3 regions of the Geobacillus sp. C56-T2 genome follow, and region 2 is predicted to be linked to each of the others. Evidence: predicted binding sites of a transcription regulator. Region 2 holds the regulator's gene; each other region holds the start of a gene.
What was found. Region 2 encodes LexA, which represses DNA repair genes until DNA is damaged. Its sites were predicted from a motif close to CGAACATATGTTCG; they were not measured.

Region 1 (10,612 bases), 600 kb from region 2:
CATTTCGTTTCTTTTCCGCGCCATCGGCTCGATGTAGGCATACAAGTTCGGGCGGTTTTCCGCCGGAAAAGCATGGGCGCGGGGAAAGCTTCCGCGCGTCACTTGCAAATATAAAATGGCATCTTCGTGCACATCGTTCAAGCGGCGGAGCTCCTCGAGCCGCGCGGCCAGCTCTTCGGGAGCGAACGGGACGGACAGGCGAATAGCGGCCGCCGAACGATACAGACGATCGAGATGTTCTTCTAACCAGATGTACGTTCCATTGTATAGGCGCACGACTTCGTAGACGCCGTCGCCGAACTGCAAGCCGCGCTCTTCCATCGGATACGTCACCTGCTCATAGCGGAGAACGCCGCGTTCGGTCAATACGTACGGTTTTACTGACACAATAGCCCACTCCTTTTCAATTGCGCACATAATGAACCAATTCGATTATATCATAGATGGAGTTTCTCCCCTACTCCCGCTTTGTGCCAAAGCGGGAGTTTCCTAGGGGGCTGGCGATTTAAGGGACAAGCCGTTTATCAAGCCCGTTTCTCAAATAGAAAAGCCCTGTCGCATTAGGATCGTCTTTCAAACGTTCCCCCATTGCTCAAGAGAAACAACCGTTTTTCACCAGCCATCTAGGAGGCTGGTGATTTAGTGTAAAATGTTACGGATCCCATCAATTCCCCAATTAGAGAAACTTTGTAGAATCCGATTTCTTTTCTGAATGAAAATGCCGCCGATCGGGGTGCGACAGCGGTTTTTCACCGGCCTTCTAGTTAAGAGGATAAAAGAATTGACCTATGTTCGGGTTGCGAAATGACAGCGATTTTTAGACAATAAACATATGAAACTAGCGAAACGGGGGAATGGATGGATGGAAACGACATGGACGGCTAGGAAAATGGCGCCGTTTCGCCAAGGGGTGCAGGCGGGGGTGGCGATCGCCATCGGCTATATGCCGATCGCGCTGACATTTGGCCTGCTCGCTAAGACGACCGGGCTGACGCTCGCAGAAACGGTGCTGATGAGCGTCGTCGTTTTTGCCGGCGCCTCGCAATATATTGCCCTCAGCTTGCTTTCCGTCGGTACCGGCATATTTGAAATCATTTTAACAACATTTGTTTTAAACATTCGCCATTTTTTAATGTCCGCTTCGCTCAACGAAAAAGCGGAGGCGGATGCGCTTTGGAAAAAGGCGCTGTATGCGTTTGGCATCACCGATGAAACGTTTTCCGTTGCGGCCATGAAAGAGGGGACGGTCAGCGCTTCGTATATGTTTGGATTGATCATGATGGCGTACGGTAGCTGGGTCGTCAACTCCGGCATCGGTTATGCTGTCGGGGCGAGTTTGCCGGAAAGCTTACAAGAGAGCATGTCGGTCGCTTTGTACGCCATGTTTATCGGCTTGCTTGTTCCAGCGCTGAAAAAGGAGCGGAAAACGGTATGGCTCGCAGGGTTAGCGGCCGTGTTCAACTCGCTCGGCACGCTTGTCTTTCATCTGTCTAAAGGCTGGTCGATCGTGCTGGCGACGCTTCTTTCCGCAGTCGTCGTCGAGTGGCTGGCGAAGAAGGGGGAGAATGAGGATGAATAACGCGATCGTTTGGATGATTCTCGGCATGGGGATCGTCACGTATTTGCCGCGCATGTTGCCGTTCGTGCTGCTTGGGCGCGTCGAGCTGCCGCCGTTTTGGCAAGGGGTGCTGAAAAATGTGCCGTATGCTGCACTTGGCGCGCTGATTATCCCTGATATTTTTTTCATTCAAGACGACGTTCTTTTTGGGGTGATCGGTTTTGCGGCGGCGGTGGCGGCCGCCTGGCTCGGTGCGAATGTTATTGTTGTCGTGCTTGCTGCGGTTGTCGTGCTTAGTTGCTATTCGATGTTGATGTGAAAGGTTCGGCGTTCTTCAATGAAAAAAGGGCAGACAATGCCCTCTTTTTTTTACACCTGTACAAAACCGTCACGACAATTCATCCATAATCGTTTCGTACACATCATCAACACGAAATCGTGACGCTCCCCCCATGTCGATCTGTTCGATGACCCGTCCGTCGCGATTGAGCAAGTAAGCGAGCGACGTATGCACCATCATGCCGTTTCCCGGGTCACGGTATTGGAAGTGGAAAGCGTCTGCCATCGCTTTTGTCACCGCTTCGCTGCCGCGCAAAAACACCCATCCTTGCCCATCGCCAGTTACGCCAAATGCATTTGCGTATGCTTGCAGTTTTTCTTTCGTGTCGCGCGCCGGGTCGATAGTGATCGTGACGAATTCCACATCGCGCCCGAACACTCCGGCTTTTTGCAGCCGGTCGCGCAGTTTGGCCATTTGCATCGTCGTATTCGGGCAAATATCCGGGCAGTTCGTATAGATGAATTCGACGAGTCGAACTTTTGGCGGCAAGTCGTCAAAGGAATAAGGGGCTCCCCACGCCGTTTCCATCGTCACGCCATCCGGCAGACGCATAGCAGACGGCTTGTAGACGGCGAAGTAAAAGATGCCGGCACCGATGCCAACGAGCACAAGCGATGCGGCGATCATATACCATTTTTTCATCATCATCACTCCTCTACTATTGATCATACCAAAATGATGGACAGAAAAAATGCCGTTTTTATGAACGTTATGCGTCTATTTTCTTAATTGAGAAAAGTTTCAAAAAAGGGCTTGCATTTTTTCTTAACTGTTATATAATAAAACCGTAAATAAAAATAATGTAATATAACAAGAGATGGGGGAAAGGAAAATGGCGTCATTTGCTGAACGTGTTCGTCAATTGGAGGAAAGTTGGAAAAATGAGGAGCGCTGGAAAGGAATTGTTCGCCCGTACAGCGCGGAAGATGTCATTAAGTTGCGCGGCTCGCTTGATATTGAGTATACGCTCGCTCGGCGCGGAGCCGAGAAGTTATGGCAGCTGTTAAATACGGAAGATTACGTTCATGCGCTCGGCGCGCTGACCGGCAATCAAGCGGTGCAACAGGTGAAAGCGGGGCTGAAAGCCATTTACTTAAGCGGCTGGCAGGTGGCGGCCGATGCCAACCTCGCCGGGCATATGTATCCGGACCAAAGCTTGTATCCGTCCAACAGCGTTCCGCACGTTGTGAAACGCATTAACCAAGCATTGCAGCGCGCGGATCAAATTCAATATTTGGAAGGCAGCGGCGATATCGATTATTTCGTGCCGATCGTTGCCGATGCCGAGGCTGGGTTCGGCGGCCAGCTGAACGTGTTTGAGCTCATGAAAGCGATGATTGAGGCGGGAGCGGCTGGCGTCCACTTTGAGGATCAGTTGTCATCGGAGAAAAAATGCGGGCATTTAGGGGGCAAAGTGCTGTTGCCGACGCAAACGGCGGTGCGCAACTTGATTGCGGCGCGCCTCGCTGCCGATGTGATGGGCGTTCCGACGGTGCTGATCGCCCGCACCGATGCCAATGCCGCCGATTTGATCACAAGCGACATCGACCCGCGCGATCAAGAATTTATTACGGGCGAGCGGACGCCGGAAGGGTTTTACCGCACGAGGGCTGGTCTCGATCAGGCCATCGCCCGCGGTTTGGCCTATGCGCCGTATGCGGATCTCATTTGGTGCGAAACGAGCGAACCGAACTTGGAGGAAGCACGGCAGTTTGCTGAAGCCATTCACGAGAAGTTCCCGGGCAAGCTGTTGGCGTACAACTGCTCGCCATCATTCAACTGGAAGAAAAAGCTGGATGATGAAACGATTGCGAAGTTCCAGCAAGAGCTTGGGAAAATGGGATACAAATTCCAGTTCGTCACTTTGGCCGGGTTCCATGCCCTCAACTATAGCATGTTCGAACTGGCGCGCGGTTACAAGGAGCGCGGCATGGCGGCGTACGCTGAGCTGCAGCAAGCCGAGTTTGCCGCTGAGAAGTACGGGTATACGGCCACGCGCCATCAGCGCGAAGTCGGCACCGGCTATTTCGATGAAGTCGCCCAAGTCATCTCCGGCGGCCAGTCGTCGACCGTCGCGTTGAAAGGATCGACCGAGGAAGAACAGTTTACAAAGGCTTGAACGAAACGGACCGAAACGGTTGTCTGCCTTCAAGATAGCATCGCATATCGCATGAAACACAAAGCCGATGCGCCGATCACTGCGAAAGAGGGGGTCCCGATCCTTCGGGACAACCTCATTTTTTTGGTTTGGCTGCAAGTGCAGCGCATAAAAGGAAAAAGACGGCGCATGCTATATAGGCAGGAGGCGATGCGATGAAAAAGGACAAAAGCGAGCTGCCGGAGGTAATGCCGGCCGAATTCCGCGTCAGCACCGATCTCCATTTTGAACAATGGGGAATGAATGAGGAAACGTACGCGGGCGACTCTGTCGGCGAACATACGGCGCTGGAACAAGCGAATGAATATTTGGCGATGAAAGAAATCGGTCAAACGTTTGAGAACGCCTAAACCGACCCATGACCAGCGTCATGGGTTTTTTTCATTAACTTTGGTTCGTCATCAAAACGTGTACTTGACAGACAGTGAACTTCTCTAAACAGGTGTATGCAAAAAATGATTGATTTCCCTGTTCTTTCGTGGATGCATAAGTTAAGATGTGTAATGAAAAAATCCAGTACAACTTTTAATGAAGAACCTTAACTTTTTCAAAATATAGAAAAATATAACTACTTGTGTTATGATAGAAAATAGTGAGCGAACAGGAAAGGAGATGGATCGATGAAGATCAACGAGTTCATTGTCCTTGAACAGTTCATCGTCAGTCGATATACGATGGCGATTCTCCCCTACTTTTTGAACAGCGACGTGTATGCGAAAGTCATCGAGGAAGATGGCGAGTACATTGTGAAAAAAACGCCGACCGATATCGTCAAACAGAGTTGTGATTATTACGGGAGCAGCTACCGGGGGAGGAAAGAGGGAACAAAAGCCATTATCGGCATCACCCATAAGGCGCCGATCGCCATCGAACCGTCCAATGAAATTTACGTATTTCCAACCGCTTCTCCACGAGATTTCCGCTGCGTTTGGCTTTCGCACATGCACGTCTATCGATACGAACCTGCCAAATATGAACAGACCATCGTGTACTTCCGCAACGGAAAAAGTGTCTCCCTCGATGTTTCCTGCAAGTCGTTTATCAATCAATTGCACCGGACCGCCCAACTGCGGACGAAGTTATCCGAACGGATGGAAGCGCGAGAACGCAAACTCCAGTACATATTCCGCATGCAGCAGGAAAAACAGACGTGATTTTGCAAAGGTGAGTTCAAATTGGGCGCCTAGGGGTGTAAAATAGACATATAAACAGCATTTGAATGGGGAAAGATACATGGACATGGAAACCGTCAAACAATGGTTCACACTCGATCACATTCTTGCTTTGCTTGAACAGTATCGCTCCTTCGGCGTGCTTCCCGGCATCGCGGCGACGCTTTTGGAATCATTTTTTCCGATTTTGCCGATGGTTGTTTTTGTCATGGCCAATGCAGCGGCGTTTGGGTTGTGGAAAGGATTTTTCATTTCTTGGTTCGGCGCCTCGCTTGGGTCGCTCCTCGTTTTTTGGCTGACGCGGAAAGTGGGGCAAAAGCGCTTTTTTCATTTTGTCCGCCGTCATCCGAAGGTGCGCCAGTTTATGCATTGGATTGAACGGCACGGATTCGGGCCGCTGTTTTTGCTGTATTGTTTTCCGTTCACCCCGTCGGCGCTTGTCAACATTGTCGCCGGGCTGTCGCGCATCAGTCGGCAGCAGTTTATACTGGCTGTGCTTCTCGGAAAGATGATCATGGTGTTTACGATCAGTTTCATCGGCTACGACTTGGTGGCGCTCGTCCGCCAGCCGCTGCGGACGGCGATGATCGCCGCAGCCGTTTTCCTTCTTTGGTATGCCGGAAAGCGGGTCGAAGCGAGGTTTTCACTGACGGAAAAACGCGAAAGCGAGGGGGACGGAGAGTGACAGAACGGAAAGAGAAACAAGGGCGCCGGTGGCTGTGGATGACAGCCGTCTGCCTTGCGGTTGCGCTCCGTTTGTTTGTGTTCAGTCCTTATATCGTTGAAGGAAAATCGATGATGCCAACGTTAGAGAGCGGCAATTGGCTCGTTGTCAACAAGCTGTCTTATGACATCGGTCCGATTCATCGGTTTGATGTGATCGTCTTTCACGCCACGAGAAACGAAGACTACGTCAAGCGCGTCATTGGCTTGCCGGGCGACCGGATTGAGTATAAAAACGATGTGTTGTATGTCAATGGGAAACGGATGGATGAGCCGTATTTGCGCCCGTATAAGCAAAGCTTAGCCGGAGGCAAGCTGACCGGTGATTTTACGCTTGAGGAAGTGACAGGAAAAACGAGGGTGCCACCTGGCTGTGTGTTTGTCCTTGGCGATAATCGTTTGGGCAGTTGGGACAGTCGGCATTTCGGCTTCGTGAAAATCAGCCGAATCGTCGGCAAAGTCGATCTTCGCTATTGGCCGCTGAACGAGTTCGCGTTCCAGTTTTAACGGACCACCGGAAGACGTCTCCCACTTCGAAACAATAGTGAAAGGGAGATGAATTTCGGTTCCATCTTAAAAAGAAAGGCCCAAAAAAGCGTCAGCGTAGCTGGCGGGAGTATGTCACGCTGGATGAGGCAGCGCTTTTTTCTTTCCAAAAGCGAACGTATGTGCTAAAATAAAGAAAATAAAGGAAACGGATGGTGGTAAGAGCCATGTCGCTTCGGTTTTTGCTCGGGCGGTCGGGGAGCGGGAAAACGGCCGCCTGTCTGGGCGAAATACAAACCATGCTGAAAGAAAGCCCACAAGGACGAACGATCGTTTACCTCGTTCCGGAACAAATGACGTTTCAATGCGAATACGCCCTAATACATACAGAAGGGACGGACGGGATGATCCGTGCCCAAGTGTTCAGTTTCACGCGCCTCGCTTGGCGCGTGCTGCAAGAAACCGGCGGCATGAACCGCTATCACGTGCATGATGTTGGCGTGCAAATGATGATCCGCAACATTATTGAACAGCGCCGGCAGGAGCTTAGACTGTTCGGACGCGCGGCGGACAAACAAGGGTTTATTGAGCAGCTGCACGACATGATCGCCGAATGCAAACGATATTGCCTGACGCCGGGGGAGCTCCGCCGCCACGCCGAGGCGCTTACGGCCGATTCGAATCAACCGGGACGGCGGCTGCTCGCCGACAAACTAAGCGATGTCGCGCTCGTCTATGGCGAGCTCGAACGAAGCCTGAGCGGCCATTATCTCGATTCGGAAGATTATTTGCGCTTGCTCGCTGAACAAATTCCGCACTCCGTTTATTTGCGTGACGCTGAGATTTATATCGACGGATTCCATCATTTTGCGCCGCAGGAATACGCGGTCATCGAACAGCTTCTCCGCCATTGCCGACGCGTCACCGTTTCTTTGACCATTGACCGGCCATATGACGATGGCGTGCCGGATGCGCTCGATCTGTTTTATTTGCCGGCGCAAACGTATCAACAGCTGCGCGCACTCGCGCTCAGCAGCGGCGTATTGATCGAAGAGCCGGTCGTGCTTACGGAAAACCGCCGGCATGAAAGCAGCGCGCTTGCCCATTTGGAAAGGCAATTTCACCATCGTCCGTTGATTCCGTATGAGGAAAAGACCGATGCGGTTTGCATTTACGAAGCAGCCAACCGGCGGGCGGAAGTGGAGGCGGTTGCTCGCGAAATCATTCGCCTCGTCCGCGATGAGGGAGCGCGCTATCGCGACATTGCCTTGATCATTCGCGATCTTGAATCATATCGCGATGTGGTCAAAACGGTACTTTTTGACTTTGGCATCCCGTCCTTCATGGATGAGAAAGAGCCGATGCACTACCATCCGCTCGTTGAGCTCGTACGCGCCGCGCTCGAAACCGTCGTGACGCGCTGGCGCTACGAGGCGGTGTTTCGGGCGGTGAAAACCGATTTGCTTTTTCCGGCTGACGAAGACGCGGCCTGGTGGCGCGAGGCGGCGGACAAGCTGGAAAATTACGTGCTTGCCCATGGAGTGAAAGGGGATCAGTGGACGAGCGGCGAACGTTGGACGTACCGCCGCTATCAAGCGCTTGACGGGTTGAATGTGCCGCAGACTGACGAAGAGCGGCAGTTTGAAGATGAGTTGAACCGGTGGCGCGAGGTGTTGACCGCCCCGCTTCGCCGGCTTGACCGCCGCTTGCACCGGGCTTCGGATGGACGCGGGCTTTGCACGGCGTTATATCTCTTTCTCGAAGAATTGCAGATTCCAAAAAAACTCGAGAAAATGAGCGCCGAAGCCGAAGCGGCCGGGCGCTTAATCGAGGCGCGTCAGCACGAACAAGCGTGGAACGCGGTCGTTGACTTGCTCGATCAATATGTGGAAATGCTTGGCACCGAGTCTCTTCCGCTCGCCGAGTTTGCCAAAATCATTGAAGCCGGGCTCGATCGCCTCGAATTCTCGCTCGTTCCGCCGGCGCTCGATCAAGTGATTATCGCCCAACTGGATCGTTCGCGGCTGTTTGACATCAAGTACGCGTTTGTCATTGGCGTCAACGAGGGCGTCATTCCGGCCAAAGTGAAGGAAGAAGGGCTGATGGCCGAGATCGAGCGCGAACAATTGCGCGCGCTCGGCGTGTCGCTAGCCCCCGGAAGTCGGGAGCAGCTGTTTTATGATCCGTTTTTCGTCTACTTGGCGCTCGTGGCTCCGCGCCGCCGTCTGTACGTCGCCTATCCGCTCGCTGACGGCGAAGGAAAGGCGCTGATGCCGTCCCCGCTCATTCAACAATTGAAGAATTTGTTCCCGCTGGCGCCGGTGAAGTTATGCAGCAATGACCCGTTCGATGTTCCGGAGGAGGAGGCGGAAGCCTTCGTCACCGTCCGGAGGGCGACGCAAACGTATTTGGTCAGCCAACTGCGGGTGTGGAAGCGGAATTATCGCATCGATCCGTTGTGGTGGGGAGTGTATAACGCGCTCGTCCGCCATCCGGAGTGGCGCAAAGACGTGCAGCATGCCGTTTCCGCCCTCTTTTATACGAACAAAGCGGCGCCGCTGAAAAAACGGTGGAGCGAGCGGCTGTACGGAACAAAGATTCAAGCGAGCGTCTCGCGCATGGAACAGTTTCAAAAATGCCCGTACGCTCACTTTGCCTCGCACGGGCTGCGTTTGAAAGAGCGCCATGTTTTTCGGCTTGAGGCTCCCGATGTCGGGCAGTTGTTTCACGCTGCCATCAAGCAAATCGCCGACCAGCTCCGTGAACGGCATGTCGAATGGAGCAAATTGTCAAAGCTGGAATGCGAGCGGCTGTCGGCCGAGGCTGTTGAGCGGATTGCCCCGCTCATTCAGCGGCAAGTGCTAGCAAGCTCATCTCGCTATCAATATATGAAACGGAAACTGCAAAACGTGGTCGCCCGCACGGCGTACGTGCTAAGCGAGCACGCGCGGGCGAGCGGCTTCGTTCCGGTTGGGATGGAGCTGTCGTTTGGACCGGGCGGCGACTTGCCACCGCTTCGCTTTCGGCTCCGCGACGGAACGACGATGGAACTCGTCGGGCGGATCGACCGCATTGACAAAGCAGAAAGCGGCCAAGGGGTGCTGCTTCGCATCATCGATTACAAATCGAGTGCCAAAGCGCTTGATATAGCGGAAGTATACTATGGGCTGGCGCTGCAAATGTTCACGTATTTGGACATTGTATTGACGTATGCCGAACAATTGGTCGGAAAGCCGGCGCTTCCGGCGGGAGTGCTTTATTTCCATATTCACAATCCGATCGTTCAAGCGAAACAGTGGGTCGATGACGAAGTGAAGCTGGTGCAAAAGTTGCTTGAACCGTTTCGGATGCGCGGGCTGCTGCTCGCGGACGTGGAAGCGATCCGGCTGATGGACAGCAAGCTTGAAGACGGGCAATGGTCGCTGATCGTACCCGCACAAATCACCAAAAGCGGATCGATCCATTCGCGCTCATCGGTGGCGAGTGAATCGGATTTTACGGCGCTTCGTCGCCATATCCGCCGCTTGTTTGTCGAGATCGGCGGGCAAATCGCCGATGGCGTTGTATCGATTGCTCCATATAAGCTAAAAGAGAAAACGGCGTGCGAGTTTTGCCCGTTCAAGCCGGTGTGCCAGTTTGACGAGGCGCTTCCGGGCAATGAATATCGAAAACTAGTTCCGCAGACGAAAGAAGCGGTCTTGGAAAAAGTAGCGGAAGGAGAGGACGAGCGATGAACATGGCGATTCGCCCGAAGCCGGCCGGAAGCCGATGGACGGAAGAACAATGGAAGGCGATCACCGCCGGCGGCCGCGATCTTCTCGTTGCCGCGGCGGCCGGTTCTGGCAAAACGGCGGTTCTTGTCGAACGGATCATTCAAAAAGTGACGGCGGAAGAAGGAGCGGTGGATATCGACCGCCTGCTTGTCGTCACGTTTACCAATGCCGCTGCGGCTGAGATGAAGGCAAGGATCGGCGAAGCGCTCGAACGGGAGCTGGCGAAACGCCCGCATTCTCTCCACTTGCGGCGCCAGCTCAGCCTGCTTCCCCGCGCTTCGATTTCGACGCTTCATTCATTTTGCTTGGATGTCATTCGCAAATATTACTATTTGCTTGATTTAGACCCGTCGTTTCGCATCGCTGATGAAACGGAGATCGAGCTGCTCAAGGAAGACGTCC
Region 2 (10,612 bases):
GCGGAGCTGGATGCCTACGCCTACGAAAGCCATCGGCGCGCCTTAGCCGCCATGCGCGCAGGGAAGTTTCGCGCCGAAATCGTCCCGGTCAAAGGGCTTGACCGCGATGGCCGCGAAATCCTTGTCACCGATGATGAGGGGCCGCGGGCCGATACATCGCCGGAAGCGCTCGCCGCGCTCAAGCCGGTGTTTCAAGAAGACGGCGTCATCACCGCCGGCAATGCGAGCCAAATGAGCGACGGGGCGGCCGCTCTGTTGCTCATGGAGCGGGAGGCGGCGCGTCGGTTCGGACTGAAGCCGAAAGCGCGCATCGTCGCGCAAACGGTCGTCGGCTCCGACCCGACGTATATGCTGGATGGCGTCATTCCGGCGACAAGACAAGTGCTGAAAAAAGCCGGACTTACGATCGAGGATATCGATCTCATTGAAATCAACGAAGCGTTCGCCCCGGTCGTGCTCGCCTGGCAAAAAGAAATCGGCGCCCCGCTTGCGAAAGTGAATGTCAACGGCGGCGCCATCGCGCTTGGCCATCCGCTCGGCGCCACCGGCGTCAAACTGATGACGTCGCTCGTTCATGAGCTGGAGCGGCGGGAAGGCCGCTATGGGCTATTGACGATTTGCATCGGGCACGGCATGGCGACAGCGACGATCATTGAGCGAATGTAGAGCGCGACAAAACACATAACGTTCGCACCAGCAGCAGCGGGGCGGCCGCCAAGCCCGCTATTTTTTGCTGAAAACCAAGCGGGACGGAAGCCGGTCGGGTGTGATAAGATGAGGAAAAGCGGACGAAAGGGGGAGCGCTGGGCAAGATGAAACAACCGGTTCTTGCCTCCATCTATTTATCGCTCGCCGCCGGCATTTGGGGCGGGATGTATGTCGTAAGCAAGTACGTATTGGACTACATCCCGCCGCTGACGCTCGTCTGGCTGCGCTACGGTGTCGCCTTGATCGCGCTAGTCTTGATCGCGGCAATGAAACGCGAGCGCCCGCCAATGCGCGGGCGCGATTGGCTGATGGTGATCGCGATTGGCGTCATCGGCTATGTCATTTCCATTTCGTTGCAATTTGTCGGCACAAAATGGTCGAACGCCCATACGGCTTCGCTCATTACGGCTTCAACACCGGCGTTTGTCGTTTTATTTGCCCGTTGGCTGCTTGGGGAAGCGCTCACGTGGCGGAAGCTTGTGGCGCTGGTGTTGGCGGCGGCGGGAGTGATTGTCATCGTCGGCCTCGGAGACAACGGGGAGTCGACGCTGGCTGGAAATATGGCGTTAGTCGGCGCGGCGGTCACTTGGGCGCTGTTGTCGGTGCTGGTGAAAATGGCATCGGCGCGCATGTCCGTTCTTTCCATTACGACCTTCGCCATCTTGGTAGCGTTTGTCGGCATGACGCCGATGTTGATGGTGGAGCGCCCAGGGCTGACGGCCGTTCAATGGAACGCGCCCGTTGCGATGGGCGTGTTGTACCTTGGCATCGTGTCAACGGCGGGCGCGTTTTTCTTGTGGAACAAAGGGATGGAGATGATCGACGCCGGCATCGGCTCGCTCTTTTTCTTTTTTCAGCCGCTCATCGGCTCGCTTTTTGGCTGGCTGTTTTTGCATGAGCGGCTTGACGCGTCCTTTTGGGTGGGCGGAACGCTTATCGTCGCGGGAGTGGCGGTGGCGGTGCGGAGCGGGCAAAGCGCGTAAGGACAGCGAAGCGCCCGCGCGGGGGCGTTCCTTGCTTGCCATTTCTTCTTTGGCCATGGTTTGATGCCCAATCACTCGAATCTACGCTGGAAGCGATTACCCGCCCGCTTTTTCCCCCACCGCCCGCCGCGGCAGCTTCCAGCCGTACGTGTATGACAAAATGCGAAGAGCAGCGACGGCAATAAACAGCACATACAGTTCCACGGGCGACTCCGCCCATTTCAGGCCGACGGCGATGCCAGCTAAAATCGCCCAAGCGGCGTAAATTTCCGCATGCAGCACAAGCGGCTTCCGCCCGGCAAGCACGTCCCGGATGATGCCGCCGCCGCTGCCGGTCAACACCGCCGCGACGATGACCGCGCTTAACGGATGGCCCATTTTTGCGGCATACAGTGCCCCTTGGATGGCGAACGCCGATAACCCGAGGGCGTCAAAAAAGTTGCCCCACCGCTTCCATGGCGGGAGCATCTGCTTCGGAAACAAATAGACGATCGTCATCGAGACTAAGGCGACAAGAAAGAGCGAACCTTGTTCCCATAACGCCGATACGGGAACCCCAATCAGCAAATTGCGCACGGCCCCGCCGCCAAACGCCGTGACGATCCCTAAAATGTAGACGCCAAGCAAATCATATTCCTCTTCCATCGCGACGATCGCCCCGCTGATGGCAAAGGCGATCGTGCCGATGATGCTCAATATTTCCCACGTCATTCGTGCTGTTCCTTTCCGTGTCATGTTCTTGTATCATTGTAGAGGCAAAAGCGGCGGGAATCAATCGTTTTTTCGGGAATGAACTAGCCGTGCGCTGCTTGAATTTGGTATGATGAACAAAGAGGACACAGCCGCTTTCGGTCATTCGCGGAAAGCCGAGCGAAGCCCGTGCGGATGGCCGGGATGCGCCCGAGCGTCCGCGCCATAAAAACGGTTGGCGCTCCATGCGGATCACATGGCTGCGCCCGAGAGGAGAAGGAAGGCTATGAGCCGCGAACAAGCCATCATCGTCGGCTGCCAACTTCATGGAATCGATGACGAGCGGTTTCGCTATTCGATGGAGGAGCTCGCTTCGCTCGTTGCGACCGCCAACGGTGAGGTGGTAGCCGAGTTGACACAAAAACGGGAAGCGCCGCATCCGGCGACGTACATTGGCAAAGGAAAAACGGAGGAACTTGCCGCTCTCGTCAAACAGCTGATGCCGGATATTGTCATTTTCAACAGTGAACTTTCTCCTAGTCAAGCCCGCAATTTGACGAACATGCTTGGCGAGGTGAAAGTGATTGATCGGACGCAGCTCATTTTAGACATTTTTGCAAGGCGCGCCCGTTCGAAAGAAGGAAAGCTGCAAGTGGAGCTCGCGCAGCTCGAGTATCTGTTGCCGCGCCTTGGCGGCCAAGGCGCGGCGCTATCCCGCTTGGGCGGCGGCATCGGCACGCGCGGTCCGGGGGAGACGAAGCTGGAGACCGACCGGCGCCACATTCGCCGCCGCATCGACGACATTAAAGCCGAACTGCGCCGCATCGCCGAACATCGCGAGCGGTACCGCGGGCGCCGGCAAAAAAATCACGCGTTTCAAGTGGCGCTCGTCGGCTATACGAACGCCGGCAAATCGACGATTTTTAATCGGCTGACGGCGGCCGATTCGTTCGAGGAAAATTTGCTGTTTGCGACGCTCGACCCGCTGACGCGCCAATGCGTCCTTCCGTGTGGGTATACGGTGCTTGTCACCGACACGGTCGGGTTCATTCAAGACTTGCCGACGACGCTTGTCGCCGCGTTCCGCTCGACGCTCGAGGAGGTGACGGAAGCGGATCTGTTGCTGCACATCGTCGATTCATCGCATCCCGATTACGCCGAACATGAGCGAACGGTGTTGCGGCTCGTTGCGGAGTTGGGGGCGTCCTCCATTCCGATGGTCACAGTGTACAATAAACGTGACCGGCAGGCGCCAGAATTCATTCCGACGACAACAGAGGCGCTCGTCATGAGCGCGCTTTCTGCCGCTGATATCGAACGGCTTCGCGCGTTTTTGGAGGAGGCGATCAAGCGGCAAATGGTCCTTTACCACGCCTCCATTCCAAGCGGCCAAGGAAAATGGCTCGCACGGTTAAAAGCGGACACGATTTTGCAGCAATGGCGCTATAATGAACAAGAAGGGACGTACGAATGCGAAGGGTACGTGCTCCCGACTCACCCGCTTTACAGGGAGCTGCAATCATTCCAATGATAGAAAGGGTTCACCAATGTTTTGGACAACATGGAAACACGGAGAGACGATCGCTGCGCTGATCGAAGAAGTGGAGGCGCAAATTGCCCCGATCCATCGCTCGATTGAGAGGCTGGTTGACGGAAACCAGCATCGCGTCCTTGACAGTTTCCGTCGCCATCAAGTGAGCGACGGCCATTTCATCCCGACAACGGGCTACGGCTATGATGATGTCGGCCGTGACACGCTCGATCGCATTTACGCCGATGTATTCGGCGCGGAAGCCGGCCTAGTGCGCCCGCAAATCATTTCCGGCACGCACGCGATTGCCATCGCGCTGTTTGGCGTGCTGCGCCCGGGCGATGAATTGCTCTACATCACGGGCGCCCCTTATGACACGCTTGAGGAGATCGTCGGCGTCCGCGGCCGCGGCGTCGGTTCGCTGAACGAGTTTGGCATTCGTTATCGGAGCGTGCCGCTTACGGCGGACGGAGCCGTTGATTTTCCGGCGGTGCGCGAGGCGATCCACGAGCGGACGAAAATGATCGGCATCCAGCGCTCGCGCGGGTATGCGACGCGCCCGTCGTTTACGGTCGATGAAATCGCCAAGATGATCGCCTTTGTCAAAGCGATCAAGCCGGATGTCGTTGTGTTTGTCGACAATTGCTACGGGGAGTTTGTCGAGGAAAAAGAGCCTTGCCATGTCGGCGCCGATTTGATGGCCGGTTCGTTGATCAAAAACCCTGGAGGGGGATTGGTGAAAACAGGAGGGTATATCGTCGGCAGGCACCAATACGTCGAAGCGTGCGCCTATCGGATGACCTCGCCGGGCATCGGCGCCGAAGTCGGCCCTTCGCTGTACAGCCTGCTTGAGATGTATCAAGGGTTTTTCCTCGCTCCGCACGTCGTCGGCCAAGCGCTCAAAGGGGCGGTGTTCACCGCCGCATTGCTCGAGCGGGTCGGGCTTGAGACTTCGCCGTCATGGAACGCGAAGCGCACCGATTTGGTGCAGTCGGTCCGCTTTAATGATCCAGAGCAAATGGTTGCTTTTTGCCAAGCCATTCAAGCGGCTTCCCCGGTGAACGCCCATTTCACTCCGTACCCGAGCGACATGCCCGGCTACGAGGATCAAGTGATCATGGCGGCGGGCACGTTCGTGCAAGGCGCCAGCATCGAGCTGACGGCGGACGGGCCGCTGCGTCCGCCATACGTGGCGTACGTGCAGGGCGGATTGACGTATTCTCATGTCAAAATCGCCGTTTGCTCCGCTGTTCACCGCTTGCTGGAACAGCAGCTCATTTGTTTGTGAGAAAAGGTAACATATAATTGACTGTTTTCTTCACATTATGATAAAATAAAGGTATGAAAAGCGAGGAGGAATTGGCATGAGCAGCCAAATTCGTCGTTCCATGCCATTGTTTCCGATCGGGATTGTGATGCAGCTGACGGACTTATCGGCCCGGCAAATTCGCTATTACGAAGAGCACGGCCTCGTCACGCCGGCGCGCACCGAAGGCAATCGGCGGCTGTTTTCGCTCAATGACATCGATCGTTTGCTTGAAATTAAAGACTTGATTGATCAAGGCGTCAACCTCGCTGGAATTAAGCGCATTTTTGCCGCGCGGCAGGAAGGGCGTCACGAACAGCCGGAAAAAGTCGACAAGGCAGGAAAGCCGAAGCTGTCGGACGAAGAGCTGCGCGAAATTTTGCGGACGGAGCTGCTTCAGGCCGGGCGGTTTCAGCGCGCATCGCTTCGCCAAGGAGATCTCGCTCGCTTCTTTCACTAACGATGGGAAATGATTTCGGAGCCGGTGAGGAGGTTCAAGATGGCAAAATATACGCGTGAAGACATTATGCGCATCGTCAAGGAAGAGAACGTCAAATACATCCGCCTGCAATTTACCGATATTTTAGGCACGATTAAAAACGTGGAAATTCCGATCAGCCAGCTGGAAAAAGCGCTGAACAACAAAATGATGTTTGACGGGTCATCGATCGAGGGGTTTGTCCGCATCGAAGAATCGGACATGTATTTGTACCCTGACTTGGACACGTTTGTCATCTTTCCGTGGACGGCGGAAAAAGGGAAAGTCGCCCGCTTTATTTGCGACATTTACAATGCCGACGGCACGCCGTTTGAAGGCTGCCCGCGCTATAACTTAAAACGCGTGCTCAAAGAGATGGAAGCGCTCGGCTTCACGGCGTTCAACTTAGGGGCGGAACCGGAGTTTTTCCTCTTTAAGCTCGATGAAAAAGGGCACCCGACGATGGAGTTGAACGACCGCGGCGGCTATTTCGATTTAGCGCCGACGGATTTGGGGGAAAACTGCCGGCGGGACATCGTGCTTGAGCTCGAAGAAATGGGGTTTGAAATCGAAGCGTCCCATCACGAAGTTGCCCCAGGACAGCATGAAATTGATTTCAAATACGCCCACGCCATCAAAGCGTGCGATGATATTCAGACGTTCAAGCTCGTCGTGAAGACGATCGCCCGCAAGCATGGGCTGCACGCGACGTTCATGCCGAAGCCGATTTTCGGCATCAACGGCTCGGGTATGCACTGCAACTTGTCGCTGTTCCGCAACGGGGAAAACGCCTTTTTTGATCCGAACGGCGAGTTGCAGTTGAGCGAAACGGCCCGCCAGTTTATCGCCGGCGTGCTGAAACACGCGCCGAACTTTACGGCGGTGACGAACCCGACCGTCAACTCGTACAAGCGGCTCGTTCCGGGCTATGAAGCGCCGTGCTATGTCGCTTGGTCGGCGCGCAACCGCAGCCCGCTCATTCGCATTCCGGCTTCGCGCGGCATGAGCACGCGCATTGAAGTGCGCAGCGTTGACCCGTCGGCGAACCCGTACTTAGCGATGGCGGTGCTGTTGGCGGCGGGGCTTGACGGCATTCGCAACAAACTCACCCCTCCGGCACCGGTGGATCGGAACATTTACGTCATGACGAAAGAAGAACGGCTCGAAGAAGGCATTGTCGATTTGCCGGCTACGCTCATTGAGGCGCTTGAAAACTTGAAGTCCGACGAAGTGATCGTCCAAGCGCTCGGCAAGCATTTATTCGAGCACTTCGTTGAAGCGAAAGAAATCGAGTGGGATATGTATCGGACGACCGTCCACCAATGGGAATTGGATCAATACATGGAGCTGTACTAATCAAAAAGAGGGTATCCCAAAAAGATCGGGATACCCTCTTTCGTTGCCCTATATACGTGCTGACTGCTTCGGCCGCACGATCGGTTGCGTCGATCTTGAAGGCAGACAGCCTTTAGGTCAGCCCCTCTTTTATATAGGTACCGGCGCTTCCGGCCCATGATTGGTTGTGCCTACCCTGAAACCAGACACCTTGTGGACTGGCCCTTTTTTCTGCGGTCTAACTTGTTCGGCTCGCGCGCTTTTGCCATGCCGCCTTGTGGACCGGCCCTTTTCCGCGGCAGGCCGCTCACACCCGGCAACCCCGCTGTTCGGGTTTTGGCTCAAGCCCCGTCCGCCTCGTTGCGGCGGCGCGCGGCGTCAGCCGACAAGGTGATGGACGTTTGTCCGCCCCGTCCGCCGTCTTCGTTGCGCTTCCGTTAGCCGATCAGGCGATAGACGCCGATCACTTTGCCGAGAATCGTGCAATCGCGGACGATGATCGGCTCGAGATGAGCGTTTTCCGGCTGCAGGCGGATATGATCCTTTTCTTTGAAAAAGCGCTTGACGGTCGCTTCATTGTCTTCGGTCATGGCCACGACGATGTCGCCGTTTTGGGCCGATGATTGCTGGCGGACGATGACGTAGTCGCCGTCCAAAATGCCGGCTTCGATCATGCTGTCGCCCATCACTTCAAGCATAAACAGCTGTTCTTCGCCGGCGGCGAGCCGTTTCGGAAGCGGGAAATAGTCCTCGATGTTTTCTACGGCCGTAATCGGCTGCCCGGCGGTCACTTTCCCGATGATCGGCACGGAGACGATGTCCTCGCCCTCTTTTTCCTTCCCGCCATCGTTGTCCAAAATTTCAATGGCGCGCGGCTTGGTCGGGTCGCGGCGGATGTATCCTTTGCTTTCCAACCGCGCCAAATGCCCATGGACAGTCGAACTCGACGCCAGTCCGACCGCCTCCCCAATCTCCCTCACCGACGGCGGATAGCCCTTCGTTTTGACTTCCTGCTTAATAAACTCTAAAATTTGCTGCTGCCGTTTCGACAGTTTCGTCATTCCCTGCACCTCCGGCAAGTCATTTGCCTTCATTATATCATGCCGAAAGGGAAAAAACAAACATAAGTTCGAATTTTTTGTTGACACAAACAAATGTTCCTGATTATAATGAAGGAAAGCGAACGAACATTCTCTTTTTGGGGTGGGGAAAATGAAGAAGACGTTTTTACACTATCTAGTATTTTCAGTTTTGATGACGCTTTTCACAGCTGCGTTCATCTACGCTGGCAGCCCGGTCGATAAACAGGAATATGTGACGGTGACCGTCGCATCAGGCGATACGCTTTGGGGGTTGGCCAAGCAATATGAACAGGAGCACGGCTTATCGCCGGACGAATTCATCCGCTGGGTGGTGGAGGTGAACCATCTTCGCAGTTCCCGTCTCACAGCTGGTGAACAGATCGTCATTCCCGTGTTAAAATCGAAGCGGGGCGGTTCATTGGCCGCCAATCAGTAACAAGAAAGAAGGGATGGCCATGAGGGCGGTCATTTATTGCCGCGTCAGCACGGACAAAAGCGAGCAGGAAACATCGCTGGCTCGGCAGCGGGAGGAGCTTGAACGGCTCGCGGCGGAAAGCGGATTTGAGGTGGTCAAGGTGATCGCCGAGCAGGCGAGCGGTTATGAAGCTGACCGTGACGGCGTGCTCGAGCTGCTCGAACTGTGTGAAGAGGGGCTCGTGGACGTCTTGCTCGTTCAAGACGAAACTCGGCTCGGGCGCGGCCATGCGCGCATGGCGCTGCTTCATTGCCTGAAAAAGCGAGGGGTCAAGCTATACAGCGCCAGCCACCGCGGAGAGATGCCGCTATCCGAGGCCGATGAGATGGTGTTGTCGATCATTGCGATCGTCGAGGAGTATCAGCGGAAACTACATAACGCGAAAATCAAGCGCGGCATGCAGCGAGCCATCGCGCGCGGCTATCGTCCGGAGCGGAACTTGCGGCGCCAAGGAGAGAACGCGGGGCGCGATCGCATCGAACTGCCGATCGAAGAGATCGTCCGCCTGCGCGCGCGCGGTTTCACGTTTGCCGATATCGCCGCCACGCTCCGAAGCTTTGGCTATGAGGCGTCCAAAGCGACCGTTCATCGCCGCTACCAGGAATATATGGACGAGCGGCAAGCCGAACAGCCCAGCGGCTACGAGCCCGGCACCGAGCGCGATCACGAATATACGGGCGAGCGGCAAGGAAGGCGCGCTGCGAAGCGATAGAAAGGCAGAGGAAGGCGGCCGAGGCGTCATTGTTGCCATCTTCGCGTTTTAGCAGATAACATAGAACGGAGAACGATCATCCTAACGAATAGGAGAAGATAACGGATGCTTGCCAAACAGAAATTAGACCGCATCAATGAACTGGCCAAAAAGGCGAAAACGTCTGGCTTGACGGCGGAAGAAACGATCGAACAGGCGAAGTTGCGCCGCGAATACATTCAGGCGTTCCGCAAGGCGATGACCGATATGCTTCATACCGTGACGGTCATCGATCCAAACGGGAACGATGTCACGCCGAAAAAGCTAAAAGAAAGTCAACGCCGGCGCCTCCATTAAGTGTTGGCGCCGCGCGGCGGCGTTCCCATGCTTCGTTTGGAAACTAAACGTTGTACAAGGGAGCCCATTTTCTATATGATAGTAAATGACACCATGTTGATGAAAGGGAGGAAGACGATGGCGCATTCAATCGAAGAATTAGCCATTACCACCATTCGAACGCTGTCGATCGACGCGATCGAAAAGGCGAAATCTGGGCATCCGGGCATGCCGATGGGAGCGGCGCCGATGGCGTATGTGCTTTGGACGAAATGGATGAACCACAATCCGGCCAATCCGAACTGGTTCAACCGCGACCGGTTTGTCCTGTCAGCGGGGCACGGCTCGATGCTGCTGTACAGCCTGCTTCATTTAAGCGGGTACGATGTGTCCATGGACGATCTCAAACAGTTTCGCCAATGGGGAAGCAAGACGCCGGGCCATCCGGAATACGGTCATACGCCAGGAGTGGAAGCAACGACCGGCCCGCTCGGGCAAGGAATTGCGATGGCCGTTGGCATGGCGATGGCCGAGCGGCATTTGGCGGCGACTTACAACCGCGACGGGTTTCCCATCATCGATCACTATACGTACGCGATTTGCGGCGACGGCGATTTAATGGAAGGGGTGGCGAGCGAGGCAGCGTCGCTTGCCGGCCATTTACAGCTCGGCCGCTTGATCGTCCTGTATGACTCGAACGACATTTCCTTGGACGGGGAGCTGAATTTGTCGTTCTCAGAAAACGTCGCCCAACGCTTCCAAGCCTATGGCTGGCAATATTTGCGCGTTGAGGACGGCAACAACATTGAAGAAATCGCAAAAGCGTTGGAAGAAGCACGGGCCGATCTTAGCCGGCCGACGCTCATTGAAGTAAAAACGACGATCGGCTACGGTGCGCCGACAAAAGCGGGCACATCCGGCGTTCACGGCGCTCCGCTCGGCGCGGAAGAAGCGAAGTTGACGAAGGAAGCGTACCGCTGGACGTTCGCCGAAGATT
Region 3 (10,612 bases), 1.1 Mb from region 2:
CTTTCGCCCTCGGCAATATCGGCGGTCGCCGGCTTGCCGATCACGTCTTCTTCCTTCAAACCGGTAAGCCTCGTGTAGGCCGGATTGATCAAAATGCCGTTTCCGTTCTCATCGACGACGGAAATCGCTTCTTCCGATGAATGAATGATCGCTTCAAGCATCATCCGAACTTCTTTTAAATCGGTAATTTCCTCGGCTAAGGCGACAAGTTCAGTGACGTCTTTCAATACGGCGAGCGCCCCAAACAGTTGGCCGCTGTCATCGATGATCGGCATGCGGGTCGTGATTAATTTTTTGCCATTGGGAAGCTCGACTTCTTGGTGAAACTCCGTTTGCCGAGTTTTCAGAACACGCGGCAGCCCGCTCGACGGCAAAACGGTGAGGATGTGCTTGCCAATCGCTTCCTGTTTGTCAAGCGCGAGCAACTCCGCGGCGCTTTCGTTCATATCGGTGACGTACCCATATTCATCGACAACGATCATGCCGTCATGGGACGAATGAAAGATGAGGGCGCGCCGGGCTGCTTCGCTTTTCAGCTTGGCGATCAACGCTTCTTTCTCTTCGACCAACTCCGCCATCATGCGGGCAACGGCGCTTGGGACGATGTTCACCCCGTTTGGCGCCAAGTCACGAATCTCCTCAAGCACCTCGGCTCTCCCCGTTGTTTCAATAATCAAATCGAGCGGCTCTCTCAACCACGGCCGCCAGTCGCTGGCCGCGGCGATGCCCCACTTTTTCGCCAGCTGCAGCCCCGGAGCGTTTTCATCGACATCGACGACCGCCTTCACCTCAAACCCCGACGCTTCATGAAGCAGCTTCAGCAGCGATGTTCCGCGCGCATCGGCCCCGACGATCACAACGTTCTTCATTCGCTCCACCACACTTCGCTATATGTCAATTTTTGCAGACACTTTTATCATACTTGATTTCCTCTTTCCTTGACAAATCGGGGATAACCGTTATGATAATCGATAAAGTCCATTTTGTCGGAAAGGAATGCGATCGCGATGGAGCGAATCATGGCGCTGTTGATTTTAGTCATTCCTGGCCTTGGCGCGGCGCTTGGCATTAAATGGATGCGCGATGCGTTGTTCGGCATCAGCGATCCGCCGTTCGCGCTTTTATGGCTGCAATTTTTCGCAGGATTTTTGCTGTTTGCCGCCGGACTGGCGTTTATCGGCGGATTTGTATTGCATCATGACCGAAAGCGGAACAAAGTGCAGACGCGTTTCCAGCGCCGCCGCAACACTCGTTGAGAGAGGCAAAAAAAAACGCCTTACCTCTTCGGTCAAGGCGTTTCCTCCCTCCGTCGCTTTGCTTGCTGCTTTGCAAATGGCCGCCCGGATGGCCGTGCGCATCGAGTCAAGGCGTTTCCTCTTTCCATTGCTTCGCCTGTTGCGGGTAGTCGGTGAAGATGGCGTCAACGCCATAGGAAAACATCGTTTTCATCGCGTTTCGCTTATTCACCGTAAACGGGCGCACCGCCACCCCACGCTGCCGCGCTTCCGCCGCCCATTTCGCCGTGACGGTTCGATAATGAGGATGCAAGCCATCCGCTTTCATGACTCGCACATACGTCCATGGATCATGGAGCGGGTCGATCGACAAAAGCGCCGTCTCCATGTCGGGAGCCAGCTCTCGACAAAGGCGCATGCTGTTATGGTTGAACGATGACAAAATCGTCCGCTTCTCAAGCCCGTAGCGGCGCACGAGGGCAATCGTTTTTTGCTCGAGCTTTTCGTAAGCGATCAAGCTGTTTTTCAACTCGATGTTGACGGCCAGCGGAGTGGGCGCCAACCACGCCAACACTTCTTCCAAATGAGGAATGGGGCAATGACCATACCGCCCCCGCCATGTGGCCGCCGCGTTCAGCGCCCGCAGTTCGCGGTACGTCATGTCTTTCACCCAGCCGCTTCCGTCCGTCGTTCGGTCGACCGTTTCATCGTGAATGACGACCACTTCGCCGTCCTTGGTGAGCTGCACATCGAGTTCAATGCCGTCCGCTCCCACGTTTGCCGCCTCGATAAACGCCACCATCGTATTTTCCGGGTGTGTGCCTGCCGCTCCCCGATGGGCAAAAATCAAGGTCATTCGTTTCCTTCCTTTCGCATTCATTCGCCCGTCAGCCAACAAGCTGGCCGAAACGGGCAGTGATCCGTTATACTATTGTCATACATATGAACGAATGAGGTGAGATGATGCAGCCATTACGAATTTCGCTGGAAACGGCGCAAAAGCTGGCCAAGGTGCTCGGCGTGCCGATCGAGCAGATCATGCATATGCCGCCGCACATTCTCATAAACAAACTGCGTGAATGGGAGCAAAAAGAAAAACGATCCGGTTCCTCCTAACCGTTTCGCTCTTCCAAACGAAGCCGGCGGTGCCGCGTAGGCCTGCCACCAAGCGGCGGTGCAGCGGCTCGGCTTGGGCAACGATGGGCAAAAAACGCATTCGGTTCCTCGTACCGGTTCTGTACGTTTGCGATCCGTTCGGGCAACGCGATGAGCAAAAACACATTCGGTTCCTCGGGCCGGTTCTGTACGTTTGCAATCCGCTCGGGCAACGATGGACGAAAACATAGTCGGTTCCTCTGCAAGAAAAGGCGCCCCCCACGGATGGGGCGCCTTGACGATGCCGCGCCGTTTTCCCCTCGCCGCTTACGACGCCTTATGCTCAAGCCGCAGCTTATCGGCCACCATGGCGATGAATTCCGAGTTGGTCGGCTTGGCTTTCGAAACGCTCACCGTATAGCCAAAGAGCGAGGAAATCGATTCGAGGTTGCCGCGGCTCCAAGCGACTTCAATCGCGTGACGGATGGCGCGTTCAACGCGGCTGGCGGTCGTATTGTATTTTTTGGCGATGTCCGGATACAACACTTTCGTAATGGAGCCAAGCAGTTCGATATCGTGATACACCATCGCGATCGCTTCACGCAAATACAAATAGCCTTTAATATGGGCGGGAACACCGATTTCATGAATGATGCTCGTAATGCTCGCGTCCAAGTTTTTCGGCTTATTGTCGCGCGTTTGGTACGCTGACAGCGACTTTTTGACGATCGGGGTCGTTTTGCCGTGAATTTGCCGGATATGATGGACTAAGTTTTCCATATCAAATGGCTTTAAAATGAAATAGGAGGCGCCAAGTTCCACCGCCTTTTTCGTGACGTCCTCTTGCCCGAACGCCGTCAGCATAATCACGTTCGGCTGATGTTCGAAATGGGTGCGAATTTTCTCGAGCACCGCCAACCCGTCCAAATGCGGCATAATGATGTCGAGAAGCAACATGTCAGGCCGTTTTTCCTCCAGCATGCGCAAGCATTCTTGGCCGTTGTATGCCGTTCCAATCACTTCCATGTCCGCTTGACTGGAAATATATTCATCAAGCAATGTCACCAGTTCCCGGTTATCGTCGGCAATGCACACTTTAATGCTCAAATGAATCGTCCTCCCCCGCATTTTGTTGCTATGTAGCATTCCGTTAACGTACATTCGACAACAACAACGGAAAATCCTTTTATTTTTTTGAAAATAAAATTATAACAAAAAACGGGTCGATTAGACAATGTTCGTTTTTCGAAAAAAGACGTTTGTCGAAAAATCGTGATCCCACCTCCATTCTAACGGATGTTTCACCAAATATCTATGCAAAAATGGCCATATTTTTGCTCGTTTTTTCTTTTTTTCACTTGTCCTTCGCACAGCCGGGCGGTTGGGCAAGCCGCGACAAAAAGCGAGCCGACGATCGTCAGCTCGCTTTCTTTTGGTTGCCATATAGATCGATTCCTGCCTGCTGAAGCATCCATTCGATATGGACGCCGTAGCCGGATGTCGGGTCATTGACGAACACGTGCGTGACGGCGCCGACAAGTTTGCCGTCTTGGATAATCGGGCTGCCGCTCATCCCTTGGACGATTCCCCCTGTTTTCTTCAACAAACGCGGGTCAGTGACGCGAATCACGAGGCCTTTGGTCGCCGGAAATTTCTGCGGAATGGTGCTGACAATTTCCACGTCAAACTGTTCGACTTTGTCGTTTTCGACCACCGTCAGCATTTTCGCTGGCCCTTCCTTCACTTGACTCGCCAAAGCGACAGGAATCGGCTTGGTGATCGGGCCATCCGGCAGCGGTTTCGTCAGTTTGCCGAAAATACCGAATGGGCTGTTGACGGTGATGGTGCCGATCACTTCCTCCCCGTCGGCAAAGCGGGCCAATTTTTCACCGGGATTCCCGCTCGTTCCTTTTTCAATCGAGGTGACGGTCGAGCGCATGATTTGCCCATTTTGGACAACGATCGGCTTTTTCGTGTCCATGTCGGAAATGACGTGGCCAAGCGCCCCGTACGTTTTCGACTTCGGATCATAAAACGTCATCGTTCCGATGCCGGCGGCTGAATCGCGGATATAGAGGCCGATGCGGTAGACACCATCGTGTTTGTCTTTCAGCGGAACGAGCTTCGCCGTCATGGCGTGCTGATCGCGCAGGATTTGCAGATGAAGCGGTTTTCCTGTTTTTCCGGCTTCCTCAATGAAAGGGGAGAGGTCGCTCATGTTTTCAATTTTTTGGCCATTGATGCCGGTAATGATGTCGCCGACTTGGATGCCGGCCGCTTCGCCCGGCGATTGTTTTCCATGGTCGGTTTCAACAAGATGGTAGCCGACGACAAGAACGCCGACCGTATTGAGCTTGACGCCGATCGATTGCCCGCCGGGAATGACTTTGAGCGTCGGCAGCACCTTGACATCCACTTGCTTAATCGGCATCCCGGCGACTTCAAGCACCATTGTTCCTTGTCCGCGCCGTTTCGCCTTGACTGCCAATGAACCGTTTTTCTGCTCGACTTCGAGCGTTTCGGGAGCGTTTTGCACATTCACGGCCGCTTGCGCTGGAAGGGAGGCGGTGTTCCATTTGACCGCATCGCCTTCAAACAGAACAAGCTGTTTCGGGATTTGCCAATATTCCTTCATCGGCTTGGACAACCCGATGGCCGCTATGATGCCAAGGAGCAGCACTCCTGCGATTGTTCGCGCCATCTCTTTCTTCAATGTCGTTCACTCTCCTCGCTCCCGCCTACACCATGCAAAAACGGTTACAGTTTTAATTTTGCCTGAACGGGGGAAAATATAATCGCCGCCGACATAAAAAAGCTGCCCGGAATGGATGTTGCATCCGGGCAGCTCGCACGTCCAAAGCCGGCCCGCATCAAACGACCAAAAGCCGGGCCTTTCTTTGTTTTTCGCCCTTGACCGGGCATTTCAACGTGAATTCCCCTCCTCGCCGGGCGGCTTATTGTTTCATTTTCGCCGCCAATTCGAGCAGCTCTTTGGCGTGCCGTTTCGTCAATTCCGTCATCTCCACGCCGGAAATCATGCGGCCGATCTCTTTCACTTTTTCTTCTTCATCCAGCTTTCTCACGACCGTTTTCGTCCGCTCCCCGTCCGTTTCCTTGGCGATCAGCAAATGGGTGTCGGCCATCGCCGCGACTTGAGGCAAGTGCGAAATGCACAGCACTTGCGACTGGTTGGCGATGCGGTAAATTTTTTCCGCCATCGCTTGGGCGACGCGGCCACTCACCCCGGTATCGACTTCATCGAAAATGATCGATGTGACGCCTTGATGCTTGGAAAAAATCGTTTTTAGGGCGAGCATGATGCGCGACAGCTCGCCGCCGGAAGCCACTTTCGCGAGCGGTTTCAGCGGTTCGCCGACGTTCGTGGAAAGGTAAAACTCGACAACGTCGACGCCGTCTTCGTGAAACTTGACCGGCACGCCGTCGACCAGCGGGGCGTCAAGCGGGCCTTCCCGCTTCGCAAAAACGATGTCAAACTTCGTTTTGTCCATATACAAGTCTTTCAGCTCTTGGTGAATGCGCTCGCACAACTGCCGGGCGTGCGCCTGCCGCACGTTGGTCAGCCGCTTCGCCTCGGCGAGCAATTCATCGGTTACCACAGCCAGCTGCCGCTCGAGCTCGTGCACATGCGTTTCGCGGTTTTCGATCGCTTCGATTTCTTCGGCGATCGTCTCAGCATATTGCAAAATGTCGGCGATCGTCGCCCCGTATTTCCGCTTCAGTTGTTGAATGTCGGCGAGGCGGCTTTCAATGGCATCGAGCCGCAGCGGGTCATACTCGAGTTCCTCGAGCTGATCGCGCAGCTTGTACAGGACCTCTTCGAGCAAATAGTAGCTGTTCGCGGTCGCATCGTGCGCCTCTTTGAGGGCGGCGTCCATGGCGGCGACATCGGCGAGCTGGCGCATCGCTTCCCCGATCGAATCGAGACCGCGGCCCTCGCCGGCTAGCGCTTCATAGCTTCGCTGGATCGCCGTGTAAATTTTTTGGAAGTTGGCGATGCGCACTTTCTCTTCCATCAGCCGTTCGTCTTCGCCCGGCTCGAGCGCCGCCTGCTCGATTTCGCGCAGCTGAAACGTCAGCAAATCGAGACGATGCGCCATTTGCTGTTCGTTTTCACTCAGTTTTTTGATTTTTTTCACCAATGTTTCGTACCGCTCATATACAGCGCGGTAAGCGGCGAGCGCCGCCGCCGTTTCAGCGCCGCCAAATTCGTCGAGCAGCGGCAGATGGCGCGCCGGGTCCATCAGCTCTTGATGTTCGTGCTGACCGTGGATGTCCACCAACGTCGCCCCGATTTCGCGCAAGGTCGCCGTCGTCACCAGTTTGCCGTTGATGCGGCAGACGCTTTTTCCATTGGCCAAGATGTCGCGACGCAGCACCACCATTCCGTCGCTCACATCAATGCCGGCATCGGCGCATGTTTGGCAGCACGGATGGCGGTCATCGTCAAGCAAAAACAGCCCTTCGATCTCTGCCTTTTCCGCGCCGAAGCGGACGAATTCGGCGGAACCGCGGCCGCCGATCAGCAGATGAATCGCATCGATGATGATCGATTTGCCCGCTCCGGTTTCCCCGGTCAACACGGTCAGTCCTTTGTCGAACGACAGCGAAAGCGACTCGATAATGGCAAAATTTTTAATCGACAGTTCCGCGAGCATTCCATCACTCCTTGCCTGTCCGATCCGTTCTCCCTACCCATTATAGCACATATGTTCGAATCGGTGAACCGATCGCTTCGAACATTCGTCTCATCAACGGCTTTTTAGGGGGCCGGTGATTGACTCACGCAACCGCTTCTTGGAATCGTTTCTCAAGTAGAAAAACTGGTTGCATCAGCTTCTATGTTCACGCGTTCCATCATCGACCAAGGCAAACAGCGGTTTTTCACCAACCTTTTAGAGCATGGAAAGCAGCTGGCGGGATACTTTGTTCGCGTCTTTCGACGTCCGGCAAATAATGAGGCACGTATCGTCACCGCAAATCGTTCCGACGATTTCGTTCCAATCCAAATGATCGAGCAGGACGCCGATGGCATGGGCGTTGCCCGGCAGCGTTCGCAACACGAGCAAATTGCCCGCCCCATCGAGCTTGACAAACACATCGACAAGCGCCCGCTTCAGCTTTTGCAGCGGATTGAAGCGCTGGTCAGACGGCAGGCTGTATTTGTACCGTCCGTTGGCCATCGGCACCTTGACAAGCTGCATCTCTTTAATATCGCGCGAGACGGTTGCTTGCGTCACGCGAAAGCCGGCTTCCCTCAGCCGGTCAACGAGCTCGTCCTGCGTCTCGATGTCGTTGTTCATAATGATTTCGCGAATTTTAATATGCCTTTGTCCTTTGTTCACATTCGGCCACCTCCTGCTCTTTCCGCGATGAAACCGGTTCTGTAGCCCGCCTACTGGCCGCTTCCCTGCACCTCTCCAGCGCGCAAACAGGCGTGCGCCTCGCTCACCACATCCGCGATCGGCGCTGCCAGGCGGTTTTCTCCCTCTCGGTCTTCACCGGGATAGACGGCGTGCAGCAAAAACTCAATGTTGCCGTCACCACCGGTGATCGGCGAATACGACAGATGAACGACGTCAAATCCTTGCTGGCAAGCAAAGCGAACGATCGATTCCAACACGTCTTGATGAATGCGGGGGTCGCGGACGATGCCTTTTTTGCCGACGTGTTCCTTGCCGGCTTCAAACTGGGGTTTGACAAGGGCGACGACATCGCCGCCGGGCACGAGTACCGTTTTGACAACCGGCAAAATGAGGCGAAGGGAAATAAATGATACATCAATGACGGCCACTTCCGGCAGCCCCTTTGTAAACAAGTCGGGCGTCACGTAACGAAAGTTGGTCCGCTCCATCACGACAACGCGCTCGTCTTGGCGAAGCTTCCAAGCGAGCTGGTTGTAGCCGACGTCCACGGCATACGACAGCCTCGCCCCATGCTGCAAGGCGCAGTCGGTAAACCCTCCCGTTGACGCCCCGATATCGAGAACGATTTTGTTTTCGATATCGATTTGAAAGTCGCGCAGCGCCTTCTCCAGTTTCAAACCGCCGCGGCTGACATACGGGAGCGGATTGCCCTTCACCTCGAGCGGGATGTCGGCCGGCACCTTTTCCCCCGGTTTTTCGAGCCGGACGCCGTTCGCATAGACGAGCCCGGCCATGACCGCCCGCTTCGCTTTTTCCCGCGTTTCCGCCAACCCTCGTTCCACGAGCAGCACATCGATTCGTTCTTTTCTTTCCTTCATCGTCTTCAAGCCCTTTTCTGTTTTCTTGGCGCCATCGTTTTGATCCGGTCGACGATATGAGCCGCCGTCAGCCCGATTTCCCGGAGCAGCTCGCCAACGCTGCCGTGCTCGATAAAGCGGTCGGGAATCCCCATCCGCTCGATGACCGCTCCGTGATAGCCATGATCATGGGCAAACTCCAAGACCGCACTGCCAAACCCGCCTTGCAGCACCGCCTCTTCGACCGTTAAAATCGGCAGGCGACGCTCAAGCAGATCGTGAAGCATCGTCTCATCCATCGGTTTGATAAAACGAGCGTTCACCACTTTGACAGACATTCCGTCTTTCGCCAGCTCTTCGGCGGCCTCGAGCGCCATCGAAACCGTCGTGCCAAACGTCAAAATCGCCGCGTCATGACCGTCGCGCAACACTTCCCACGTCCCGATCGGAATTTCTTTCAGCTCCTCGTCAAGCGGCACGCCAAGTCCGTTGCCGCGCGGGAACCGCATGGCGATCGGCCCGCCGTCATAGCGGATAGCCGTATACACCATGTGCTGACCTTCGTTTTCGTCTTTTGGCATCATCAACACTAAGTTCGGCACATGGCGCAAAAACGCGATATCAAACACCCCTTGGTGCGTTTCGCCGTCAGCGCCGACCAATCCGGCCCGGTCGATGGCGAAAAAGACGTTTAAGTTTTGCCGACAGACGTCGTGAACGACTTGGTCGTACGCGCGCTGCAAAAACGTTGAATAAATGGCCAAAAACGGCTTCATCCCTTGCGTCGCCAGCCCGGCCGCCAGCGTCGTCGCGTGCTGTTCGGCAATGCCGACATCAAACATCCGATCCGGAAACTCGCTTGCAAACCCTTCCAACTTCGAGCCGACTGGCATGGCCGGGGTAATGGCGACAATGCGCGGATCGGTGCGAGCGAGCCGGCGCACCGTTTCGCTGACCAACGCGCTCCAAGACGGGCCGGCTTCCTTCGTTTTGACAAACGTGCCGGTTTCGATTTTGTATGGCCCCGTTCCGTGCCACGTTCCGATTTTGTCATTTTCCGCCGGGCTGTAGCCTTTCCCTTTCTTTGTGATCACATGCACGAGCACCGGGCCCTTCATTTTTTTTGCATAGCGCAAATTCTCGAGCAAGTCTTCAAAATCGTGACCGTCGACCGGCCCCAAATACGTGAACCCGAGCTCTTCAAAAAAAACACCGGAAACGAGCAAATATTTCAAGCTGTCTTTCAGCCGTTCGGCCGTTGCTGCCAGCTTGCCGCCCACCGCCGGGATACGCTTGAGCAGCAGCTCGAGCTCATCTTTCACCCATTGGTATTTGCCGGCGGTGCGCAGCCGGCCAAGAACGTTATGCAGCGCACCGACGTTCGGGGCGATCGACATTTCATTATCGTTTAAAATGACGATCATATCCGTTTTTTCATGGCCGATATGGTTGAGCGCCTCCAGCGCCATGCCGCCGGTGAGCGCCCCGTCGCCGATAATCGGGACGATGTATTCATTGGTTCCTTTTAAGTCGCGGGCGATGGCCATTCCCATCGCCGCTGACAGCGATGTCGAGCTATGGCCTGTTTCCCACACGTCGTGCTCGCTTTCACTTCGCTTCGGAAACCCGGACAGCCCTTTGTATTGCCGGAGCGTATCAAACTCGGCAGCGCGCCCGGTCAAAATTTTATGCACGTATGACTGATGGCCGACATCCCAAATGAGCTTGTCCTTCGGGCTGTCAAACTCCCGATGGAGGGCGATCGTCAACTCCACGACGCCTAAATTCGGACCGATATGCCCGCCGGTTTTCGACAGCTTTTCAATTAAAAACCGCCGGATGTCGGCGCTCAATTGTTTCAGTTCGGAGATGGACATCGTTTTCACGACGCGCGGATGGTCAATTTTTGTTACGTCCAACCAAGATCACTCGCTTTCGTTTCGTCGTTTTTCGGCCCGGTTCTTCTATGATACAGGTAGTATTATTATACATGATCAGGCGCGAAAAATCGACTTTTGCCGCTAAGCGCCGCCGTTTCCGT

Region 1: a site for LexA is predicted at 6,611-6,624, ahead of addB (helicase-exonuclease AddAB subunit AddB). Genes of this name have one in related genera too.
Region 3: a site for LexA is predicted at 7,051-7,064, ahead of recN (DNA repair protein RecN). Genes of this name have one in related genera too.

The regions. Positions count from the first base shown of each region.
Region 1 covers NZ_VJWB01000001.1:659,240-669,851, forward strand. The annotation lists gene dat (D-amino-acid transaminase) at 1-387, opposite strand, end outside; gene GC56T2_RS03375 (AzlC family ABC transporter permease) at 863-1,579, shown strand; gene GC56T2_RS03380 (AzlD domain-containing protein) at 1,572-1,877, shown strand; gene GC56T2_RS03385 (SCO family protein) at 1,947-2,540, opposite strand; gene aceA (isocitrate lyase) at 2,731-4,017, shown strand; gene GC56T2_RS03395 (hypothetical protein) at 4,212-4,406, shown strand; gene GC56T2_RS03400 (competence protein ComK) at 4,677-5,210, shown strand; gene GC56T2_RS03405 (TVP38/TMEM64 family protein) at 5,290-5,913, shown strand; gene lepB (signal peptidase I) at 5,910-6,458, shown strand; gene addB (helicase-exonuclease AddAB subunit AddB) at 6,665-10,171, shown strand; gene addA (helicase-exonuclease AddAB subunit AddA) at 10,168-10,612, shown strand, end outside.
Region 2 covers NZ_VJWB01000001.1:1,257,301-1,267,912, forward strand. The annotation lists gene GC56T2_RS06385 (thiolase family protein) at 1-666, shown strand, start outside; gene GC56T2_RS06390 (DMT family transporter) at 813-1,691, shown strand; gene GC56T2_RS06395 (trimeric intracellular cation channel family protein) at 1,788-2,402, opposite strand; gene hflX (GTPase HflX) at 2,668-3,912, shown strand; gene GC56T2_RS06405 (methionine gamma-lyase family protein) at 3,929-5,200, shown strand; gene GC56T2_RS06410 (MerR family transcriptional regulator) at 5,277-5,678, shown strand; gene glnA (type I glutamate--ammonia ligase) at 5,718-7,052, shown strand; gene lexA (transcriptional repressor LexA) at 7,469-8,092, opposite strand; gene yneA (cell division suppressor protein YneA) at 8,244-8,549, shown strand; gene GC56T2_RS06430 (YneB family resolvase-like protein) at 8,569-9,300, shown strand; gene GC56T2_RS06435 (DUF896 domain-containing protein) at 9,406-9,636, shown strand; gene tkt (transketolase) at 9,754-10,612, shown strand, end outside.
Region 3 covers NZ_VJWB01000001.1:2,326,544-2,337,155, forward strand. The annotation lists gene GC56T2_RS11580 (sigma 54-interacting transcriptional regulator) at 1-869, opposite strand, end outside; gene GC56T2_RS11585 (DUF2627 domain-containing protein) at 1,008-1,256, shown strand; gene GC56T2_RS11590 (glycerophosphodiester phosphodiesterase) at 1,363-2,091, opposite strand; gene GC56T2_RS11595 (YycC family protein) at 2,199-2,351, shown strand; gene spo0A (sporulation transcription factor Spo0A) at 2,658-3,458, opposite strand; gene spoIVB (SpoIVB peptidase) at 3,748-5,043, opposite strand; gene recN (DNA repair protein RecN) at 5,285-7,006, opposite strand; gene ahrC (transcriptional regulator AhrC/ArgR) at 7,244-7,693, opposite strand; gene GC56T2_RS11620 (TlyA family RNA methyltransferase) at 7,744-8,592, opposite strand; gene dxs (1-deoxy-D-xylulose-5-phosphate synthase) at 8,598-10,490, opposite strand.